Regions from separate parts of the Vibrio parahaemolyticus genome, predicted to be linked through region 2. Evidence: predicted binding sites of a transcription regulator. Region 2 holds the regulator's gene; each other region holds the start of a gene.

Region 1 (2,207 bases), 360 kb from region 2:
TTGGCTAACTCAGTGTTACCAATCTGGGTTGATTCGTTACCGAAGCGGTAAGATTCGCTCGCAGGATTACCTTGCAGCGTGGATCGATCACCTTGCCATGTCGGCGTCGGGTTATGCCAAGAAAACTCATCTGATTGGCTACGATCGTAAAGAAGGCGCGCTGCATTTGATCTACCCAGACACTGCCGATGCGCAGTATGCCAAACAGCTACTGACTGAATTAGTTCGCTTGTTCTTCGAAGGCATGACTAAGCCTTTGCCTTATTTCCCTAAAACGGCGTTGGCTTGTGTTGAAGCGGGCTTTAGCCGTGGTCAGTGGGTCGATGACGAAGAGAAATCTTTGAAGAAAATGGCTGACGCATTCAATGATGGCTTCATGAGCCCGGGCGAAGGCAATAATGCGTACATCTCTCGAATTTGGCCTGCTTGGAATGATGAGTTGGCCTCAGAAGTTCGTTTGCTGACAGCATTAGTTTTGCAAGGTGCGCGCTTAGCGGTTCAAGACGCTGATGACGTAAAAGCGTAATAAAGACAGTTGGATAAAGAGAAGGAAGAGTAGGGTGGCCGCCAGAAAATCATTATTTTTTGTAGGGCGTTCGCTGTACGGCCACAAGGTCAGAGGGACCATGATACTTTTATTTAATTCATTTGAGTTGTGCCGCCAAAAAGGTTTGGCTTATCTCGTGGGGCGCATACTAACGGTACGTCTTATGGATAACCGTGAGAAAGATCTCACAAAGCTCTAAATTATCCAACTTGTTAAACATATTAATAGAATTTTTAACTATAGATCACATTTATTAGGTGATACGTCCTAGTAAATAATCCGGAGAGATTCAGCGTTATGGATCAAATGTCAGGTGCAGAGTGCCCTCTACATACGTTAGACCGCACAGAGCAACCTCAACCAACGCCACTAGAACCGATGACGTTTCCTCTGCATGGTGCGAGGTTAATCGAGGCATCAGCAGGTACAGGTAAAACCTTCACTATTGCAGGCTTATATCTGCGCCTTTTGCTTGGTCACGGCAGCGCGGAAACTCGACATCGCGTACCGCTTACGGTCGACCAAATTCTGGTCGTAACCTTTACCGAAGCGGCAACTGCGGAATTACGCGATCGTATCAGGGCAAGGATCCATGACGCGCGAATCGCGTTTGCGCGTGGACAGAGTTCCGATCCGGTGATCCAACCTTTGCTTAATGAGTTTGACGATCACAAGCAAGCCGCAGAAATTTTATTGCAGGCAGAGCGTCAGATGGACGAGGCGGCGGTCTACACGATTCACGGTTTTTGCCAACGTATGCTAACGCAAAATGCGTTTGAATCTGGCAGCCGATTTAATAACGAGTTTGTGACCGATGAAAGTCACCTAAAATCGCAAGTTGTAGCCGATTACTGGCGTCGCAATTTCTACCCGTTGCCATTTACCTTGGCTGGAGAAATTCGCCAGCTATGGAGCTCTCCATCTGCGTTGTTGTCTGACATCAGCAATTACTTAACCGGTGCGCCGTTAAGCCTTTCTGTTCCTGCAATGAAAGGCAGTTTGGCTGATCTTCATACTGAAAATTTGAAAAAAATTGATGAATTAAAAGCACAGTGGCGAGAAAGCCAAGATGACTTCTTTACGCTGATTTCAGATTCAGATATTAACAAACGCAGCTACACCAAAAAGTCTCTGCCGACGTGGTTGGAGGCGGTAAACGCTTGGGCAGCAACGGAAACTACAGGTTACGATTATCCAGACAAGCTGGAGAAATTCGCGCAAAACGTTTTGTTGGAAAAAACACCGAAAGGCAGCGCGCCTCAGCATGCGGTATTTGAAGCCATTGAAACATTTCTTGCCAATCCAATCAGCTTAAAAGCGCCACTGCTTGCTCATGCGATTGAGCATTGTCGTGTGATGCTGGCCAACGCGAAAAATCAAAAACAGTGGCTCTCTTTCGATGATTTGCTGACGCAACTTTCTGCTTCTATCGATACGGACGAAAGCGAGCTTTTAGCGGCGCGTATTCGTACTTTGTACCCTGTCGCAATGATTGACGAGTTCCAAGATACCGATCCGCTTCAATACAGTATTTTCAGCCGTATTTATCTGAACAACCCGGAATGTGGTTTGTTTATGATCGGGGATCCCAAGCAGGCGATTTATGGCTTTCGTGGCGCAGACATTTTCACTTATATCAAAGCGCGTAACCAAGTAAGTG
Region 2 (2,207 bases):
CCAACCGTCGATACCTCCAACCCGCTTAACGCCAAAGGCATTCCGAGTTTAGATGAAAGCTTTGTGGTGATTCGTCTGCGTGGCATTAAGAATGTCGACTTCCCATATCTGCTGGCCATGATTGATGGCTCATTTATGTCGCGCCACAACACCATTGTTGTGCCAGGCGGCAAAATGAGCTTTGCAATGGAGCTCATAGTTAGGCCTATCCTACAACAGCTGATTGAAACAGGAAAAATTGGCTAAAAACGTAGCGGGCTAGATGTTTACTTTTCATACCGTGATCATGTGCACAGTTTTGCTTACAAAATCTCAATCATGGCACGATTAAAATCAAGAAATCGTTTTCGAAAAAGGATACTATTTCTTACCGAAACACAAGAGAGCTTGCAGCATATAAAAAGTGCTCTTATTCTAGTAAGCCTAATTCAGGCTTAGCTAAAATATGGATAGCGCAAGCGTACCCTGCAGAGGAAGTGAGATATTATGGTTCTAGGTAAACCTCAAACCGACCCAACATTAGAGTGGTTTCTTTCACACTGTCATATTCATAAGTACCCATCAAAGAGCACGCTAATTCACGCAGGTGAAAAAGCTGAAACGTTGTACTACATCGTTAAAGGCTCTGTTGCGGTTCTTATCAAGGACGAAGAAGGTAAGGAAATGATTCTTTCTTACCTAAACCAAGGTGACTTTATTGGTGAACTTGGTCTATTCGAAGAAGACCAAGAGCGTACAGCTTGGGTTCGCGCTAAATCTCCTTGTGAAGTTGCTGAAATTTCTTTCAAGAAATTCCGTCAGCTTATCCAAGTAAACCCAGACATCCTAATGCGTCTTTCTGCGCAGATGGCTCGTCGTCTTCAAGTAACTAGCCAAAAAGTGGGTGACCTAGCGTTCCTAGACGTAACTGGTCGTATCGCTCAGACGCTTCTGAACCTTGCTAAACAACCAGATGCGATGACTCACCCAGACGGCATGCAAATCAAGATCACTCGTCAAGAAATCGGTCAAATCGTTGGCTGTTCTCGTGAGACAGTAGGTCGTATCTTGAAGATGCTAGAAGAGCAGAACCTAATCTCTGCGCACGGTAAAACTATCGTTGTTTACGGTACTCGTTAATCTCAATTTAGAGTGACACGAACAAAATTATAAAAGCCACCAATGGCGACATTGGTGGCTTTTTATTTACCTTGTTATTTACCTTGCAACTCAGTCAAACCCTAGGTCGCAAGAGGCTAACAAACAACAACGTTAGCCCGAGGTATTCCATGGCGTTTAGCCATTAGTACTTTCAAAAATTTTGTCTGCTGATGCTGCAACAAAGCCTGGATACAACTCGCCATTCTCCATTGGGTAACGTTTAGCAAACTCGTAAAAGCCACCTGGGATAATTTCCGAACCTTCTTCGAAGGTCACTGGCACTTTGTCTGCCATCGTCGACGATTGCTCAAGCAACACGTCTGGTGAGCCTTTCACCTCACCGCCCGACTCATTGATCACAAACCCTGCCTGACGAAGATGGTCGTTAACCTGTTTGACTTCATCGTGTTGATTCAGCTGATTCACACTCACCGTAAAGTGATTAGCACCATAACCGTGCGCGGCCAGCCAAGACGCATACTCGCTCTCTTTAGCCAACGTTTGGTAATCAGCAAAGCTTAGATCCCATAAGCGACCGCCATGCAGAAATGCACTGCCCGACAGTTTTTCAGCATCCACTTGCGCAACCAGTTTCGCCACAATATCTTGCAGCTCTGGCGAACACTCTTCGACTTTCAGCTCACTGATGAAGACTTTAGGCTGATTCGGATCTGGGTGCTCATAATGTTTTGCGACCAGTTTTTTGCTCTCAAATACGTAGTCCCCACACGCTTTATAGCCAGCAGCTAAAAACGGTTTCGCCAATGTCTCGATACCTAGCGGTTCAACATTGAAAGTGCGTAAAGCAATATGATCATTAATCAGAGCCTCATCTTCTTGTAGAAGCTGATGCACCTTAGCAGCAGAAGGACAAAGACGTTGGATGTAGTCTTGCCATAGCGATTCAAATAACACATCGGGCGTCATAACGACTCCTTGTTACGAGATGTAGGATTAAGATAAGAGTGTGGTCGCTCGTTCACAGCCCAAAAGCTGTCCAGAATAATGAACGAGCAACCATCAACCTGTGACGGTAAATGTCAGTCAGTCAGTCAAACACGCTTTTT
Region 3 (2,207 bases), 1.1 Mb from region 2:
GGCCCAACAATGGCGATTCTGACGGGCTTTTTCGACAACATTGCGTCTTACATCACTAACATTCCTGCATTGTCTATGCCGTTTGAACGTGAAGACGTAAATTACTCTCAAGGTTGGACGGCATTCTACTGGGCTTGGTGGATTTCTTGGTCACCATTCGTGGGCATGTTTATCGCACGTGTTTCACGTGGACGTTCGGTTCGTGAATTTATCATCTGCGTTATTTTGATTCCTTCGACGGTTTGTGTGCTTTGGATGACCGCTTTTGGTGGCACAGCGATCAGCCAGTACGTGAATGACGGTTACGAAGCCGTATTCAATGCTGAGCTGCCGCTTAAACTGTTCGCCATGTTAGACGTAATGCCGTTTGCAGAAATCACATCGGTAGTAGGTATCATTCTGGTGGTTGTGTTCTTTATCACGTCGTCGGATTCAGGCTCTCTTGTGATCGATACGATTGCAGCTGGTGGTAAAGTCGATGCGCCAACACCACAACGTGTTTTCTGGTGTACGTTTGAAGGCTTAGTCGCCATCGCACTGATGCTCGGTGGCGGACTGGCAGCGGCTCAAGCGATGGCAGTAACTACAGGCTTACCATTTACCATCGTATTGCTTGTTGCGACAGTTTCTTTGATTAAAGGTCTAATGGATGAGCCTCGTCCAAGTACCAAGGTAGTCAAAAAAGATAAATAGCCACGACGACAAAACTAACCTTAAAACGGCATGCGAAAGTGTGCCGTTTTTTTATGTAAAAGACCTTAAGTCCTCTCTTTGAAACCCCGCTGCATTCTGACTCATGTTGAGTTGTTTCGTATTAAATGATGCTTTAATAAATTAGAGTTCAAACTATTTTAATTTTAGGTTAAATGTTGTTTTTGTGTGATTTTGGTCACATAAATCCAGATTAAAACGCCAATTATTTGATTTTCAACCGTAAAGAATGTCCATAATAAATACGAAATTTAATTAGACGTCAAAGGATATGTATTTCAAAATGATCACATCAGCACCTTGGGTGCTTTATCCTGAAATTGGAGAAGACCCAAGCAAAAAATGGATTTTTCGTGAACCTAAAATCTCTGATGGTGACGGCATTTACAGCTTAATTGCAGATTGTCCTCCGTTGGACATGAATTCTTCTTACTGCAATTTTCTACAGTCAACGCATTTCAGCAAAACCAGTATTTTGGTTGAGCACAAAGGCGACATCGCTGGCTTCATCTCGGGTTATCAGAAGCCTGATGAACAAGACGTATTATTCATTTGGCAAGTCGCTGTATCACCTCGATTCAGAGGTAACGGTTTAGCATTTCGTATGCTCAAGGAGCTTCTCGAAAGGGAAGTGCTGAGCGAGGTTAAATCGGTAGAAACGACCATCACGGAAGACAACCAAGCCTCTTGGGCGTTGTTCAAAAAGTTAGATGCGATGAACGGCAATCATGGCCAAGTCAGCACCTTTTTGGATGAAAAAGCCCATTTTAAAGGCAAGCACGATACAGAGTTTTTGTATCGCATTCCTCTCAAATAATCCTCAAACAATAGGAATCAAAAACGGTCTCATCATGGATATTTTCAAAAAGCAGGAATCCAACGTACGCTCATATTCAAACCATTTTCCAGTGGTATTTCGCAAAGCGAAAGGTTGCTGGCTAGAAACAGAACAAGGTGAACGCTACTTAGACTTCCTCGCTGGAGCGGGATCCCTAAATTATGGCCATAACAATCCTGTATTGAAGCAAGCACTGCTTGAATACATCGAAATGGATGGCATCACTCACGGTTTGGATATGCATTCAGAAGCGAAAGCGGGCTTTCTCGCCGCACTGGATAACTACATCTTAAAACCAAGAAAACTGGACTACAAAGTTCAATTCACCGGCCCAACTGGTACGAATGCGGTGGAAGCGGCACTCAAGTTGGCGAAAAAAGTGAAAGGCAGAAGCAGCGTTGTTGCATTCACTAACGGTTTCCACGGTTGTACCGCAGGCGCGCTGGCGGCTACAGGTAATCAGCATCATCGACAAGGTAACGGCTCAAGCCTTACAAACGTAACGCGCATTCCGTTCGAAGGTTACGCTGGCGTTGATGGTTTGGCGCTGTTCGAAACTATGCTGAATGACAACTCTGCAGGTATGGACAAACCAGCAGCCGTATTGCTGGAAACGGTACAAGGCGAGGGTGGTTTAAACGCCGCCTCCAATGAGTGG
Region 4 (2,207 bases), 1.5 Mb from region 2:
TTTCTCTTCAAGGTCGACAAGTTTATCGGTCGCGATAGCTTCTATTTCTGGAACAACGTAAGCTGGCTGCTCTTTGTTTATGATCTCTTCTAGAGCTTTACCATCCAACATATCAAGCACGTAGCTACGATGAGAGACTTGCATCGCAGGTGCGTCTGCATAACGGTCACAAGCAATCACTTCTAGACCTAGTCGTTGGCATTCAATTGCCACTTCTTTACCAAGCTCACCAGAGCCTAATAGTAATACACGGGTAGCATTTGCGCTGGTTGCAGTACCGAACATAGTGTTCCCTTACAAAATAAAGTGATGAGACAGAAATTGCAGGGGATCATACTGATTTTTCATTGTGAAGCAAACGTTTGCTTGTGGTTTTTTGTCAATAAAAAAGCTCTACATGTTGTAGAGCTTTTAATGACATATTAGTGAATTTTATACGTTAACAAAACTGACTGGAATATCTGGGTTTAGCGCTTCTAACGTAGACTGTGTGTCTGCTAGGTGACTGATTTTACCCTCAGAGTTTTCCACTAGAGCGGCAGCCTTAATGCTGTCGAAGGTTTCGCCTGCCAACAACACTTGAATCAGTGCTACTTGTAGCGGTGGAAGGCTTGGGTTAAATGCGGCGTTTTCTGCATAAGCACCTTTAAACACACGACCGTTCGCGAGCTCTAATGCTAAACCACTGAGGTTACTGGTGTACGGCGCATGGCTCATGTTCATCGCTTCGACGGCTTGTTGAATCAATGCGTCTTCATCATCACACACAAATTGGTGTTTTACTTCGGCCATCAAACCAGATTCAATACCAAGGTCTGCTGGACCAAAAGCTTCTGGTAAGTATTCATGTAATGACTTTTCGTCGCGCTCAGGTAGCTGAACTTTCAACTCTTTAGCAGTCGACAGTTCGTTCATGAACTGGCGGCAGTGACCACAAGGGCTAAAGTTGATGGTGATGTCTTTGACACCATGTTCGCCTTTCATCCAAGCGTGGCTAATTGCAGATTGTTCTGCGTGAACAGTTTGGCCTAACTGAACACCAAAGAACTCCATGTTTGCACCAAAGTACAGACGGCCAGACAAGCCGCGAACAATTGCACCAACATAGAACTCAGAAATAGGAGCGTAAGAATATGCAGCGGCAAAAGGAAGTAGAGCAACACGCAGCTCTTTATCTGATAGGCTGGTAGCTGAAAGCAATTGCTCAAACTGCTGCGCTGAAAGAGTAGCATCAAAATCGTCGGCGAGGACGATAGGAGCAAGTTGTTTTGAAAGTGCTTCAGGAGCGCTTGCTAGCGCCTGTTCAATGCGACTTTTCATGTTGAATCCTTGTTATTGCATGGACAGTTATTCTATGCAAAGGAGAGAAATGTTCCGTGCTTTGGATCACGTTAAATAATGCAATTGATATTTCTGTTACATAATTAGAGTGAGCTCACACATGTATTCGATTGCAATCGTGTTGAGCGTTAACTTCGTCTCATAAATAACTATATCAATGGATATTCATATACCCAAGTAATGAAAATATGCTAGCAGCGAAAGATAGTGTTTAGTATGAATCTTGTTAGAGCACGTTAGATGGGAAGTGTGCTTTGTAGCGAAAAGCGTTTTCAACGGCGCACTACGATGAGAAAAGGAAAGTGACGGCCTGTCGGAAGGAGGACAGACCGTCACAATGACTTATTGATATAGCCAGACTGCTAAACCAAAAAAGCTCGGAGCGAGAATGGAGGTGATGATGCCGCATAGCACCAACGCTAACGATGAAAATGCAGCGTCGCCAGGTTGTTTCTCTGCGCAAGTCGCAGTACCAAGCGCGTGCGATACTGTGCCCATCGTCAAACCACGAGCAATTGGATGCTTAATGCCGATTAGGTTGTAGATTGGGTACGCCAAAATAGCGCCAAGAAGACCTACGATCAGTACTAAGATTGCAGCGACTGCCGCTTCGCCACCAAGGTGGCTTGAGATTTCCATTGCAATCGGAGTGGTCACTGACTTACCTACTAGGCTCGCGATTAAACTGATGTCAGCTTTAAATGCAACGGCGATGAGGGTTGTGGTTGCCATTGACATAATACTACCGAGCGTACAAGCAAACGTTATGATTCGCCAGTTGGCTTTGATTTGAGGGAGTTGCTCGTACAAAGGGTAAGCCAACGCTACAACAGCTGGTTGTAGTAAAAAGCTGATGCCTTCGTTGT

What was found. The regulator CRP, encoded in region 2, controls carbon source genes, mostly activating them, when cyclic AMP is high. The targets are predictions, from matches to a motif close to TGTGANNNNNNTCACA.
Region 1: the regulator CRP is predicted to act here: its motif matches at 720-735, upstream of recB (exodeoxyribonuclease V subunit beta).
Region 3: the regulator CRP is predicted to act here: its motif matches at 879-894, upstream of ectA (diaminobutyrate acetyltransferase).
Region 4: the regulator CRP is predicted to act here: its motif matches at 1,425-1,440, upstream of cdd (cytidine deaminase).

Annotation. Positions count from the first base shown of each region.
Region 1 is NZ_UHIL01000001.1:2,673,797-2,676,003, reverse strand. Features, by position in the region: gene recC (exodeoxyribonuclease V subunit gamma) at 1-526, shown strand, start outside; gene recB (exodeoxyribonuclease V subunit beta) at 854-2,207, shown strand, end outside.
Region 2 is NZ_UHIL01000001.1:3,038,730-3,040,936, forward strand. Features, by position in the region: gene DYB02_RS15570 (phosphoribulokinase) at 1-246, shown strand, start outside; gene crp (cAMP-activated global transcriptional regulator CRP) at 487-1,119, shown strand; gene DYB02_RS15580 (DUF1338 domain-containing protein) at 1,276-2,067, opposite strand.
Region 3 is NZ_UHIL01000001.1:1,985,896-1,988,102, reverse strand. Features, by position in the region: gene DYB02_RS09715 (BCCT family transporter) at 1-693, shown strand, start outside; gene ectA (diaminobutyrate acetyltransferase) at 995-1,528, shown strand; gene ectB (diaminobutyrate--2-oxoglutarate transaminase) at 1,563-2,207, shown strand, end outside.
Region 4 is NZ_UHIL01000001.1:1,550,213-1,552,419, forward strand. Features, by position in the region: gene purT (formate-dependent phosphoribosylglycinamide formyltransferase) at 1-285, opposite strand, end outside; gene cdd (cytidine deaminase) at 433-1,320, opposite strand; gene DYB02_RS07765 (LrgB family protein) at 1,684-2,207, opposite strand, start outside.